3 regions of the Streptacidiphilus sp. MAP5-3 genome follow, and region 3 is predicted to be linked to each of the others. Evidence: riboswitches for the same ligand, from Rfam matches in the RefSeq annotation. Region 3 holds a riboswitch; each other region holds the start of a gene.
The links. A riboswitch is a leader RNA that binds a small molecule or an ion and turns the genes downstream of it on or off. The one in region 3 is predicted to bind cyclic di-AMP.

Region 1: it holds a riboswitch for cyclic di-AMP, as region 3 does, so the genes downstream of both, ABH928_RS05735 (transglycosylase family protein) here and ABH928_RS11060 (NlpC/P60 family protein) in region 3, are expected to answer to the same signal.
Region 2: it holds a riboswitch for cyclic di-AMP, as region 3 does, so the genes downstream of both, ABH928_RS21845 (transglycosylase family protein) here and ABH928_RS11060 (NlpC/P60 family protein) in region 3, are expected to answer to the same signal.

Annotation. Positions count from the first base shown of each region.
Region 1 is NZ_JBGCCL010000002.1:437,365-441,789, reverse strand. It holds gene ABH928_RS05750 (hypothetical protein) at 1-326, opposite strand, end outside; gene ABH928_RS05745 (DUF805 domain-containing protein) at 375-710, opposite strand; gene ABH928_RS05740 (MBL fold metallo-hydrolase) at 839-1,582, shown strand; gene ABH928_RS05735 (transglycosylase family protein) at 1,606-2,751, opposite strand; cyclic di-AMP (ydaO/yuaA leader) riboswitch at 2,754-2,947, opposite strand; gene ABH928_RS05730 (FadR/GntR family transcriptional regulator) at 3,256-3,966, shown strand; gene ABH928_RS05725 (asparaginase) at 3,953-4,425, shown strand, end outside.
Region 2 is NZ_JBGCCL010000014.1:167,443-171,867, forward strand. It holds gene ABH928_RS21830 (GNAT family N-acetyltransferase) at 1-59, shown strand, start outside; gene ABH928_RS21835 ((4Fe-4S)-binding protein) at 103-564, shown strand; gene ABH928_RS21840 (GNAT family N-acetyltransferase) at 702-995, shown strand; gene ABH928_RS21845 (transglycosylase family protein) at 1,152-2,408, opposite strand; cyclic di-AMP (ydaO/yuaA leader) riboswitch at 2,414-2,568, opposite strand; gene ABH928_RS21850 (D-alanyl-D-alanine carboxypeptidase family protein) at 2,839-4,425, opposite strand, start outside.
Region 3 is NZ_JBGCCL010000005.1:208,347-212,771, forward strand. It holds gene ABH928_RS11055 (NlpC/P60 family protein) at 1-739, opposite strand, end outside; gene ABH928_RS11060 (NlpC/P60 family protein) at 1,124-2,188, opposite strand; cyclic di-AMP (ydaO/yuaA leader) riboswitch at 2,200-2,356, opposite strand; gene ABH928_RS11065 (NlpC/P60 family protein) at 2,714-3,760, opposite strand; gene ABH928_RS11070 (NYN domain-containing protein) at 4,071-4,425, opposite strand, start outside.

The DNA.
Region 1 (4,425 bases), on a different contig from region 3:
ACCACGGCTGCGGCAAGGGCCAGTTCGATCCCGCGCGTTGTGGTCATCCGCCCGCCGTGCAGGTGCGGGGAGGTGATCAGTCCCCACGCGGCCCACGCGCTGCCGCCGAGTACCACTGTGCTGCCGAGGGCGACGATCAGCAGCGGGAGGTACAGCGGCCAGAAGTACCGCCGGACGGTGGCGAAGACGCCCTTGACGATGTCGTTCGCGTCGAGCGGGCGTAGCGGCACGACCGCACGGTCCCGCGCCCCCATCGGCCACGCGAGTACCACCGCTCCGCCGCCAGGGCCGTCGCGCCTGACCGCTTCTCCCCCGTCGCCTGCCATCGCAGCATCCTCCCCCGATGTGTGCCGCCCTCTGTGTCAGATGATGTGTCAGACGCTCGCGCCGTACTGGTTCGGTCCGGGCGTGCCTTCCTGGCACAGGAACACCAGCAGGACGATCACGCCGATGAACGGGATGAGGGCGATCAGGATCCAGCCCGCCGACCGGTCGGTGTCGTGCAGGCGGCGGAAGGCCACCGCGAGCGTGGGCAGCAGGACCGCCAGGCTGTAGACGGCGTAGAGCAGCGGGAAGTGGATCGCGGCGCCGATGATGATCAGAAGTGCGCCGGCGACGACGTTGAACAGCGTGAACATCCAGTACTCCGCGCGCCGTGCCCGGCCCGAGAATCCTGCGTAGTTCTTGAGCACGTCCAGGTAGTAGTTCACGGCCCCTCCAAGGTGTGACTGGCTTGTGGAAGAAGCTAGCCACGGTCAGAGGGGACCGGTCCCCGGCGAGTTGTGCCCCGGTGTCGTGAGCGCCTGCGCGGCTACAACGTCCCTGCCAGAATGGGCATATGCCGACTCTCACGGTACTCGGAACGTGCGGCGCGTGGCCAGAGGCCGAGCGTGCGGCGAGTGGGCTCCTGGTGGAGGCGGACGGGTTCCGCGTCGTGCTGGATCTCGGATACGGCACGCTGCCGCGCCTGTTGGCGCACTGCACGGCGGACGAGGTCGACGCCGTGGTGATCACGCACGGGCATCCCGATCACTGCGCGGACCTGAGCGGGCTCGGTCGGGCGCTGACGTTCGGGGCTGAGCGGGCCGGAGGTGGACGAGCCGGGCGCACGCCGCTGTACTGCCCGGACGGGGTACTGGAGCGCGTGCAGGCGATGGAGCCGAGCGAGGACCTGCGGGAGGTGTTCGCGCCGCATCCGCTGCCGGGGAGTCACCAGGTCGGGCCGTTCCGGCTGGACGGGATGCTGCTGCCGCATCATGTGCCGCACGCGGGGGTGCGGCTGACCGTGTCAGGAGTGGCCGTGGCCTACAGCGGCGATGCAGGTCCCGCCGCAGGGCTGGGCGAACTGGCGGCCGGGGCCCAGCTGTTCGTGGCCGGGGCGACCCTGCAGGGCGCGGACCGGGACCCGTACCTGCTCAGCGCCGCCGAGGCCGGCCAGTGGGCCGCCGACGCACAGGCCAAGCGGCTGCTGCTCACGCACTTCTGGCCCGGCGCCCAGCGGAGCCGGTCCGTCGCGGAGGCGGGTGCCACCTACGACGGGGAGGTCCTGGCCGCGGAGGAGGGGACGAGCCTCACGCTCTGACCCCGCCCCCGCGCCACGGACCGTCAGTACCAGTTGTTGGCCTGCCAGAACGCCCAGGCCTGGTTCGGGCTGCCGTAGGTGGAGTCCATGTACTGCAGCGCCCAGCGCAGCTGGGTGGCCGCGTCGGTCTGCCAGTCGGCGCCGGCGGAGGCCATCTTGTCGCCCGGCAGGGACTGCGGCAGGCCGTACGCGCCGGAGGACGGGTTGGTGGCGGTGACGTTCCAGCCGCTCTCGTGGGAGATGATCTCGTCGAACGAGGCGAGCTGGTCGGCCGGGACGATCTGCGCGGCGATGGCCTGCGGGTCACCGCTCAGGTTCGCGTTGCTCGCGGGCTGCGCGGCGGAGCTGCTCTGGGCGCTGCTGCCGGCGGACGCGTCGCTGCCGGTCGTGCTCGTGCTGGTGCTCGTGGTCGTGCTCGACGACGAACCCGCGCCGGTGAGCTGCAGGTGCTCGCCCGGGAAGATCAGGTTCGGGCCCTGGGTGAGCGTGGCCTTGTTGAGCTGGTACAGCTCCTGCCAGCCGCCGGAGACGTGGTGCGACTCGGCGATCGTCGACAGCCAGTCACCCGAGACGACGGTGTACTCGGTGGCACCGGCAGTCGCACCGGAAGCGGGCGTGCTGGCAGGGCTCGTGCCGGCAGCAGCCGTGCTCGGCGCGGCGGAGCTGCCGCCGTCGGAGTCCTCCGAGCCCGCCTGGGCCTGGCCGCTGTCGCTGGAAGCGGTCGAGCTGTTCGAGGAGCTCCCGGAGCTCGACGAACCGGAGGTGCTGATCACCGGGGCGGGGCCGCCCTGGGTCAGACCGGCCTGCGGGCCGCAGACGGGCCAGGCGCCGGGGCCCTGGTCCGCGAGGACCTTCTCGGCGACGGCGATCTGCTGGTCCTTGCTGGCCTGGTCGGCGGAGGACGCGTACTGCTGACCCCCGTAGGCGTCCCAGGTGGACTGCGAGAACTGGAGGCCACCGAAGTAGCCGTTGCCGGTGTTGATCGACCAGTTGCCCGTGCTCTCGCACTGGGCGACGGCGTCCCAGGTGGAGGTCGAGGCGGCGAATGCGCTGGACGTCCCGACGAGCGGGAGGGCGATGCCGGCGCCGGCGACACCGGCGACGGTGGCCAGGCGACGGGCCTGGTTGGTGCGGGGACGGCGGTGACGGCCGTTTCCGGACAGGAGCATGGCAGGGTCCTCTACGACGCCTGCGAGGTGAGCTGTCGGATTCGGACCGTGGGCTAGCCCGGCCGTGCTGAGCACGGCTTCACCCCAAGCTGCGGACCTTCTGGAGCGCAGCGACTTACCTGGTTCCCCCGCCCCTGCCGGGCCGAATGTTCGCGCTGCCCGAGCCTCCGGCGGCAGGATTCGGCGTTCCGGAACATCGGGGTCCGCTATGCGCGGACAGGCGGCACGCTAGGCAGTGCGACACGGCGAGGGCAACCGCCGCGAGCCCTCTGTGAGCAGGGCCACATGCCCGCGCGACGGGCTCCAACCCGCCTTCGCCACCTGAAGGTTCATCAACTGCGGCGGACAGCACCGCTCCCTGCCTCGGCTCGGCACCGTGGGCCGCCGCCCCCGCGCAGGGTGGCAAATCCACGCTTGACAGCCCCATCCGCAACCTCCAGGATCACTCGGGTGAACCTGTCAGACAGCCAGACAGGTGGCGCAATGCCGCGTCGCGTCAGCGCGATGGAAGCGGTGTTCGGCCATCTTCGCCAGGCCATCGAGCGCGGCGACTACGCCATAGGCGACAAGCTCCCCTCCGAGGCGGAGCTGTGCCGCATGCTCGAGGTCAGCCGGCCGGTGCTGCGGGAGGCGCTCCGCGCCCTGCAGGCGATGGGCCTGACCGCCTCCCGGACCGGCAAGGGCACCTTCGTCATCGCCCACGCGGTCGAGGAGCCCACTTTCGGCGACTACGCGGCCGGCGATCTGGAGGAGGTGCGCCGGCACGTCGAGATCCCCGTAGCGGGCTACGCGGCGCTGCGCCGCACCCCCGAGGACCTGGACCGGCTGGCCCATCTGCTGGAGCGGATGGAGCGGGAGACGGACACCACCGCATGGGTCGCGATGGACAGCCTCTTCCATCTGACCGTGGCCGCAGCCGCCCAGAACCCGGCCTTCCGCCGGGTGATCGAGGAGATTCGTGACGCCCTGGCACGCCAGTCGTCGTTCCTCAACGAACTGGGCCCCGGACGCCGCGAGCAGTCCAACCGGGAGCACCGCGTGATCGTCGAGGCGCTGGTCGACGGCAACCAGGACGACGCCGTCGCCGCCATGGCCCACCACCTCGACTGCATCGACGCGACCCTCAGCAGCATCGTGCACCCCGGGCGCACCACACCCACCCACATCCCCATCCCACTCCCACCGAAGGCGGATCCGACGCGTGAACCTCGCTGACTCCCCCGCGATACGCGAACCCCGTCACTCCCCCGTCGCACACCTGGTGCGCGGCGGGGTGGTCGAGGGCGTCCACTACGGCTCGGTCGTCGTGCTGGACGCGGACGGCCAGGTCGCGTTCGAACTCGGCGACATCGAGGCCGCGTTCTATCCGCGCTCGGCGCTCAAGCCCATCCAGGCGGTCGCCATGGTGCGGGCCGGGCTGCCACTCGACGGTGAACTGCTCTCGCTGGCGGCGGCCAGCCACTCCGGCGAGGAGCGCCATCTCGACGGCGCCCGGCGGATCCTGGAGCTGGCCGGTCTCACCGAGAGCCACCTGCGCAACGCCGAGGACCTGCCCTACGGTCCGACCGTCCGGGACGCCTGGGTCAGTGCCGGACGCCTGCCGTCCCGGCTGGCGCAGAACTGCTCCGGCAAGCACGCGGCCATGCTCTACACCTGCACACTCAACGGCTGGTC
Region 2 (4,425 bases), on a different contig from region 3:
CGGAGCTCGACCTGACCGCCGAGCTGACCTGCGACTGGCGCGACGGCGACGTGTGGTGACCACCGGCCTGCTGTGAATGCGCCCGCGACGGACCATGGGAGTATGCAGGACGCAGAAGCGGGCTTCGAAGGGCTGCCGCCGGGCGATCGCGTGAAGGTCTACGAGGCGCCGGGCATCCGGGTCCGCTACGACGCCGGGCGCTGTCGGCACTACGCCGAGTGCGTGCGCCGCGCCGGGGAGGTGTTCGACCCGGAGCGGCGGCCGTGGATCCAGCCCGCCAACGCCGACGCGGAGCGGGTCGCCGCCGCCGTGCGCGCGTGCCCGACGGGCGCACTGCACTACCTGCTGCCGGAGGGCCCCGCCGAGGAGCCCGAGCGTCCCACCGTGATCACGCCGGAGCCGGACGGCCCGCTGCTGGTCCGCGGCGATCTCCGGATCGAGGCGCCTGCCGGAGCGGCCGAACCCTCCCGCGAGGTACGCGCAGCGCTGTGCCGGTGCGGCGCGAGCGCCAACAAGCCGTTCTGCGACGGCTCGCACGAGCGGATCGGCTGGCACGAGGCCTGAGACACACGGCCACGTACGCGTGTCCGTTCCCGGGAAATCGGCCCGCGTGACGGAGACTGCAAGGGACGAACGGCTGCAAAGAGACAAGACGGCAAGCGGACAGCCACGGGCAGCAGCACCGTCAGGAGGCGGCGAGGATGAGCACGAGCGAGGCCGAGGTCACGGTCGCCGACGCGCCGGGGGCGCAGCGGTTCGAGGCCCGGATCGAGGGAGAGCTGGTCGGGTTCACCTCGTACGTCCGCAACGACGACCGGGTGATCTACCAGCACACCGTCGTCGGCCCCGCCTACGAGGGCCTGGGCATCGGCGGCCTGCTGGCCCGCACCGCCGTGGAGGACGGCCGCCGCCGGGGCATCAAGGTCCAGGTGACCTGCCCGTTCATCAAGGCCTGGCTGACACGACACCCGGAGTACCAGGACGACGCCGAGTGAACGGCGCATCCGGTACTCCGGGTGCATGAGGGAGAGGAATCCCGACGGGCTGCGTCTCACCTCCGGACGACAACCCGTCAACAGCGACGCGGCGGACCGGTCCGAGCCAGACAGGTCACCCGGACCGGCCCACCACGCCACACCTGGTGCGGTGTGTCAGGAGACGCGACCGGCGAAGCTCGGGGTGTAGTCGCTGATGGTGTCCCACTTGACGCCCGAGCTCGGGTTGGCAGCCTCGACGTAGCGGCCGCCACCGACGTAGATGGCGACGTGGTAGACGCCGGAGTCGCTGCCGTCGCTGGACCAGAAGAGCAGGTCACCCGGCTGCAGCGAGTTGAGGGAGACCGGCGTGGTGGCCGAGGCCTGGTCGGCGGAGGTGCGCGGCAGGCTGATCCCGGCCTGGGCGTAAGCGGCCTGGACCAGACCGGAGCAGTCCCACGCGTTCGGGCCGTTGCCGCCGTAGACGTAGGAGTCGCCCACGTGCGCCTCGGCGAAGGCGATCGCCGTCGCGGCCGCGCCGGAGCCGGCCTGCGTCGAGCTGCTCGACGAGGTCGCCGCACCGGTGGACGCCTGGGTGGAGCCGGAGGAGTTCGAGCTCGCGGACGCGTTCGAGGACGAGGACGAAGCGGCGGACGACGAGTCGTTGTCCGAGTCGCCGGCCGAGTCGTTCGAGGGCTGTGCCGCCCGGGCGGACGCGGCGCTGCCGCCCAGGACCAGCTGCTGACCCGGGAAGATCAGGTTCGGGCCGTGGGTGAGGGTCGCCTTGTTCAGCTGGTACAGACGCTCCCAGCCGCCGGAGACATCGTGCTTCTGCGCGATGGTGGAGAGCCAGTCGCCGGTCCGGACCGTGTAGTGCCCGGCGGAGGAGCCGCCGGTCGCCGGGGCGCTGGAGGCGCTGGACGCGGCGGAGCCGGACTCGGAGGAACTGCTGGTGCTGCCGGCGGCCGACGAGTCGCTCGCGGCGGTCGAACCGGAAGAGCCGGTCGAGTTGGAGCTGCTCGACGAGCCGGAGGTGCTGATCGCCGGGGCGGGGCCGCCCTGGGTCAGACCGGCCTGCGGGCCGCAGACGGGCCAGGCGCCGGGGCCCTGGTCCGCGAGGACCTTCTCGGCGACGGCGATCTGCTGGTCCTTGGTGGCCTGGTCGGCGGAGGACGCGTACTGCTGCCCGCCGTAGGCGTCCCAGGTGGACTGCGAGAACTGGAGGCCACCGTAGTAGCCGTTGCCGGTGTTGATCGACCAGTCACCGCTGCTCTCGCACTGGGCGACGGAGTCCCAGGTGGAGACGGTGGCGGCGTGGGCGCCGGTCGCGGTGACCAGCGGAAGGGCGAGGCCTGCGCCGGTCAGCCCGACGGTGGCGAGCAGGCGCTTGGAGGCACGGCGGGCGATCTTGGGCGCGCGGTGGCGACCAGTCATGGTGTGGGTCCTCTCCCACGCCTGCGAGGTGAGCTGTCGGGTTCGGGCCGGAGTCGCCCGGCCGTGCAGAGCACGGCTTCACCCCGAGCCGGGAGCGACACGCTCCCGGCGACTTACCTGGGTCCCCCGCTCCTGCCGTGGTGTGCGTCGGGTGACAGCTGACAACCCCGACGGCAGGACTCGGCGTTCCGGTGATGTCAGTTCCGCTTAAGTGCGAACGACGCCGACCGTAGGCAGATCGAAGTTCAAACCTCAAGCCGATCAAAGGCCGTTGAGAGGTCCGTCACATCGACCGTCATTGGTTCGCACTCCAACCCTGCGTAGATGTCCGAAATGTCGTCAAGATTGCACCCCCGGGCATGACAACGGGCCCGTCCGACGGACGGGCCCGTTTCAAGCGGGGAATCTGAGAGAGCGATCTGACAGTGCGTCAGCCCAGTCGGGTCAGCTTCGCGCCGGTGCCCGGAGTGCTGAGCGCCGACTGCAGCGCGACCGGGATCGTCTGCGCTCCGGCACCACTGCCCACGACCAGGTTGCCGACGGCCGTCCCGGCGGCTGCGCTGTGCGGGACGGACTGTCCGGCGAGCGGCTGCAGCGACGTGCTCACCGACAGGCCGCTCCAGCCGATGACGCTGACGTCCGCGGTGGCCACGACCGGGGTGTGTCCGCCGAGACCGTCGTCGACGTACCCGACGACGTCGCCCTTCTTGATCACGACGTGCGACTGCAGCGCGCTCTCGGCGCTGATGATCAGCTGCTGGCTCTTCTGCAGCACCTGGGCGAGGATGCCCTGCCCCGGCCCCGGCCCGATCGCGGGCTGGCTCAGCACCGCGCCCAGGATCAGCTGCTGCGCACCGCCGACGTTCTGCTCCGCCGCCCACACCAGGTTGCCGAGGGCCGCCGTGCTGGTGCCGGTCTTGATGCCGATGACGCCGTTGCTGCCGACCAGCGTGTTGGTGTTCGGCGTGATGCCGTTCTCCGCCGCGTTGAACGACGGGGTGCTGACGATCTCCTTGAAGACCGGCATCTGCATGGCCGCCTCGATCAGCTTGAGCTGGTCGTTGGCCGTGCTCTTGGTGGTCGCGTCGAGACCGCTGGGGTCGGTGTAGACGCTCTTGGTCATGCCCAGACCGGCCGCGGTGCTCTGCATCTTCTGCACGAAGGCGGCGTCACTGCCCGCGTCCCAACGGCCCAGCAGCCGGGCGACGTTGTTGGCGGAGGGGATCAGCAGCAGCTGGAGCGCCTGGTACTCGGTCAGCGGCTCGCCGACCGAGACCTTCATCACCGACTCACCCTGCGGCTTACCGGTGTTGTAGTCGTTCACCGCTGCCGCGTCCACCGGCACCATCGGCCCCTGGTCGCCGACCTTGAGCGGGTGGTCGTGCAGCACGATGTACGCGGTCATCACCTTGGTGACGCTGGCCAGCGGCACCTGGTTGTCGCTCCCGCTGTGCCCGAGCACGCCCAGCCCCGGTACGGCCACGGCGGCCTGACCGGCCGTCGGCCAGGTGAGGTTCGGCGTGCCGCCGGAGAAGGTGTAGCTCTGCTCGCCGGTGAACTGGAGCGTCGGCGTCGGGATCGGACGCAGCAACTGCACCGCGCCGAGCACGATCACGAGGACCAGCAGCAACGTGCCCCAGAGCCGGATCCGCCGCAGCGCGATCCGGGCCGGGGTCATCGGCCGACGGCTCAGCGTGGCCAGGATGTCCATCGCCTCGGCGGTGGTCTCCGGCGAGGGCATCACAGCGGTGGCGGTCCCCATGGCCCCGGCCCCGGCCGGAACGGGCTCGGGCGACGGTCCGCCCGTGCCGCCGGGCCCGCCCGCGCCGCCGCGCGGCGTCGGCGGGAGCGGCGGCGGGAAGACGGGCATGGCCCGCGTCTCGTCCTCGTCACCGGTGGGGCCGTCGTCGGCGGGCTTGTCACCGGCGGACTCGTCGGTGTCCTCGGCGGCGGGCTCCTCGGCGGCTTCGGGCTGCGCCTCGCCTTCGGCCTCCGCCTCCGGCTCTTCTTCCTCGGC
Region 3 (4,425 bases):
CGTAGACGTACGGGCTGCCGATCGCGCTCCGGGCCGCCGCCAGCGCCGCCGCGGCGGCGGAGTCGGCCGGGCCCTGGTCCGGAGGCAGTACCGAATCGGCTGCCTGGGCGGCGAGCTGGGCCGAGGCGTCCTCGGCCTGCTGCAGCTGGTCGCGCTGAGCCGCCGTCAGCGAGCCGAGCAGCGCCTGGGCGGCGCCCAGCCGGCGCTGCGCCTCGGCCTTGGTGGTGGAGATGGTCCGCCGCACCTGCTCCAGCTCGCTGTACTGGGCCAGCACCTCGGCCTTGCCCTGCTCGATCTCGCGCTCGACACCGCTCAGCTGGACCAGCTCGTCGGCGGTACCGGCGTCCACCTCGTCGAGCGAGGCGGCGCGGCTGAGGTAGTCGGCCGGATGGGCGCTGAACAGCAGCTGCATCACCGGGTCCATGCTGCCGCTCTGGTACTGCTCGGTGGCCACCTCGCCCAGCCGCGCCGCGAGCGCGTTGGCGCTCGCCTGCTCCTCGGCCAGCGTCTGCTGCAGCAGCGAGGCGCGGTGCTGCAGTCGGGCCGCCCGCTCCTGGGCGCTGTCGGCCTGCTGCCCGACCGACTCGGACTGCGCGTAGAGGGCGTCGACTTGCTGCTGCACCTCGTCCGGGGTGAGACTGCCGCTCGCGCCGGCTGTGCCGGCCCCGCCGGGGACGGGGTCGGCGTGCGCGCCGCCGGGGGCCGTGAGCATCGCGGCGGTCGCCGCAGCGACGGTCACCGCGGCTCGCGACAGCACTGACGGTCCGACGCGTCTGCCTCGTCGATGGGACGCCACCTGCTCGCTCTCCGCTCTCCGCTTGTCGAGGACCATCAGGTCCAGGGTTCTCCCGGATGATCTCCGGGACGGAACCGAGCGCTGACGTTAGCGATTCGGACAGAAGCAGTCCAAGCTCCCAAGAGCTGAAAAATCACATCGAATGCCGCTCAGGTGAACGAGTCTGCTGGTCGCCCCGAGGTTCCGCACCTGCCCAGGACACCGACCCACCACGAAGGAGGACACTCCCGTACGGCCGTCCGAGTGAGGCGGGGTGAGCCGGGGTGAACGCGAACGGGCCCCGCTCCGGATCGGAGCGGGGCCCGTGGCACGCGACATGAGCCGCGATCAGATGTGACGCATCGCGTAGATGCTGCCGACCGTGTCGATCGACTCGTAGCGGACGTCCGCGCCCGTGTGCGGGGCGTGCAGGATCATCCCGTTGCCCGCGTACATGCCGACGTGCGAGTCGTCGTTGAAGAAGACGAGGTCACCCACCTGCAGGTCGGCCGTGGAGCTGACCGCCGTGCCGGCGTCGATCTGGTCGTAGGTGGTGCGGCCGATGGAGACGCCCGCCTGCGCGTAGGCCCACTGCATCAGGCCGGAGCAGTCGAAGGAGCTCGGGCCGGTCGCGCCCCAGACGTAGGGCGAGCCGATACGGGTCTGCGCCGCGGCGAAGGCGGCGGCCTCCACCGAGTTGCCCGCCGTGGACGAGCCGAGGTTGACCGAGCCGCCGGAGCTGCCGGAGTTGGCCTTGGCGGCGGCGGCCTCCGCGGCCTGGTTGGCGGCGGCCTGCGCACGGGCAACGGCGGCCTGCTGGGCCGCGGTCATCGAGTTCAGCAGCGCCTGGGTCTGCGCGATCTTCTGCTGGACCTGCGACTTCTGCGCGGACAACTGCTTGTTGGTGGCCTGGATCTGCTGGAGCGCCTGCTCGGCCTGGGCCTTCTGGCCGCCCAGGGCCTGCTCGGCGGTCTTGAGCGCCTGGATCTGGCTCGCCTGGCTGTCCGTGACCTGGCCCAGCGAGGAGGCCTTGGTGAGGTAGTCCGTCGGGCTCGAGGAGAGGAGCAGCTGGACGGTCGGGTCGACGGCGCCGTCCGCGTACTGCTGGTTCGCGATCTCGCCGACCGACTCGAGCTTGGTGTTGACGTCCGCCTGCTGACGGGCGATCTGCTGCTGCAGAGTGTTGACCTTGCCCTGCTGCTGCTGGAGCTCCGACTGGGCCTGGTCGTACTTCTGGATCGCGGTGTCGGACTCGACGTTGAGCTGCTGGAGCTGGGCCTGAAGCTGGCTGATGGTCGGCTTCGGCGCTGCCTGCGCCGTCTGGGCCGAGACCGCCACCGCGGTGGCGGCGGCTGCCGTGAGAACGGTTATGCGGGTACGACTGGGGGACTTGGGACGACGATGGGACGCCACGAAGGCGACACTCCTTCTTCCTACGTCCGCCTACCGGGTGAGCTGACGGGTTCGGACCAGGAAGTAGGCCCTACGACGCTTCATCGGTCCGGATTCACACCGGCCGACCGGGCGCCGATTCACCCCGAGGAAGGTGGGTCCCCGGCTCCGACTCGACGGCTTCCCCAGTTGGGCCGCCCTGGGTGCCGGATGGCCCTGCCGCGTCGTCGAACTCGACGGTAACCGCCGCTGTCGCCCGGGATGGGCGAACGCCTGCGCGGAGGTTCGGCCCATGACCCTAGTGACCGAACCGTGATCAGTTCAAATCCTTGTCAGAAAAAACACGAGTCACTTACGACGACTCGTCACCCAGGGGACACAACGTAGCCACGCCATGACCAACGGCCATGACATGGGGGCCAATTCGGTCATTCGCCCGCAGGATGAGGCGATTTCGTGCGCATGACCTGTGAGTGGATTCACAGATCCGTCGGCGCGCCACATTCCGGCGCGTCAGCTGACGCACCGGAACACTGACAGACGAGATCACATGCGGCGGATCGCGACAATCGAGCCGAAGTAGGACAACGGCTGCACCGAGACGTCGTAGCCGTACTCCGGCGCGTTGAGCAGCATGCCGTTTCCGGCGTACAGGCCGACGTGGCCGCCCTGCTCCAGGACGATGATGTCGCCGGGCTGTGCGTCGGCCAGGCTCGCCACCGGCGAACCCACCGACTCGTCGGAGTAGGAGGAGTGCGGCAGCGAGACGCCCGCCTGGCCGTACGCCCACATGACCAGGCCCGAGCAGTCGAAGCCGGACGGGGTCGAACCACCCCACAGGTAGGGGGTCTTGCCGATCCACTGCTCGGCCGCCAGCATCGCGGTGCGCGCCGTGGAGGAGATGCCGCTCAGGTCGATGGTGCCGTTCCAGTTGCTGGTGGAGCCACCGCTACCGTAACCGCCGCCGTTATTGGCGTTGTTGACCGCGGCCTGCTCGGCGGCAGTCAGCGTGCTGAGGATCGACTGCGCGTGGGCCAGCTTGGCCAGCGCCTCCGACTTCGCCGCGCTCATCTGCGAGAGCAGCGCCTGCTCCTGGGCCAGCTCGGACGCGGCCTGGGTCTTCTCCCGGTTGAGCGTCTCCTCCTGGGCCACCAGCTGGGACAGCTCGGAGGTCTGGTTGGCGGTGAGCTCGTCCTGCGAGGTGGCCTGGTCCAGGAAGTGCTGCGGGTCCGAGGAGAGCAGCAGCTGCACGGTGGGGTCGATCTCGCCGGACGCGTACTGCGCGTTGGCGATCTGCCCGAGCTGGCCCAGCTCGTTGTTGATCTGCGCCTGCTGACGCGCGATCTCCTGCTGGATGACCGCCACCTTCTGCTGCAGGTTCTGCTGCTGCTGGTGGGCGTTGTCGTACTGCTCCGTCTTGACGGATGCGTCCTGGCGGTCTGCGTCCACCTGGGTCTGGGCGTCCTTGACCGAGACGGTCGGGGCAGCCTGGGCAGCGGTCTGGGCGGACAACGCCACCACGGTCGCCGCTGCCGCGGTCAGCACGGACACGCGGGCACGGCTGGTCTGCCTGGGACGACGATGATTGGCCACGACGGATGCAATCCCTTCACACGCGGACTCGTCCGCATGCACGACAGAGTGCACGGCTGAAACACGATGTTTGGAACACGAGTGCGGACGTTTGCGCGATGACAATAGTGATTGAGGAGGCCTCGTGTCTTCCCCGTGACCGGATCGGACGTCCGCTCTTAACAAAGCCTCAAGATCACGAAGCCGCCCACGCGCGTCGCGGACCGTCACAAAGCCCAGGTCAGAAGCGCTCATTGGCACTCCGCCACGCATCGCCCCCAAACAAGCACGCGCGCTGGGAAGTGGCGTTCGCAACATCCTCGCCACCCCGTCACGAGCGGATCAGCCGCCGCAGCAGCATCGTGGACGGGACCGGGCGTGCGCCCGATTTGCGCACTCCGTCCGCTACTTCACGGTCTGTCGAGACCACCACGACCGGTCGTCCCTCCGGTTCCGCGCGGACCAGACGGCGGATCAGCTCGTCGGCGGTCTCCCCGGTCCGGCTGAACAGCACCCGCACCCCGCGCGGCGGCGGCGCCATCGGGATCGGACCGTCCAGGTCCTGCCCGTCGAAGACGCAGGTGATCTCGGCACCGGTCTGCGCCGCCAGCAGGCCGAGCCCGCGCAGCAGCTGCTGACGCTGCCGGTCCAGCGCCATCCCGGGCCAGCCGGTCTTGGTGACGTTG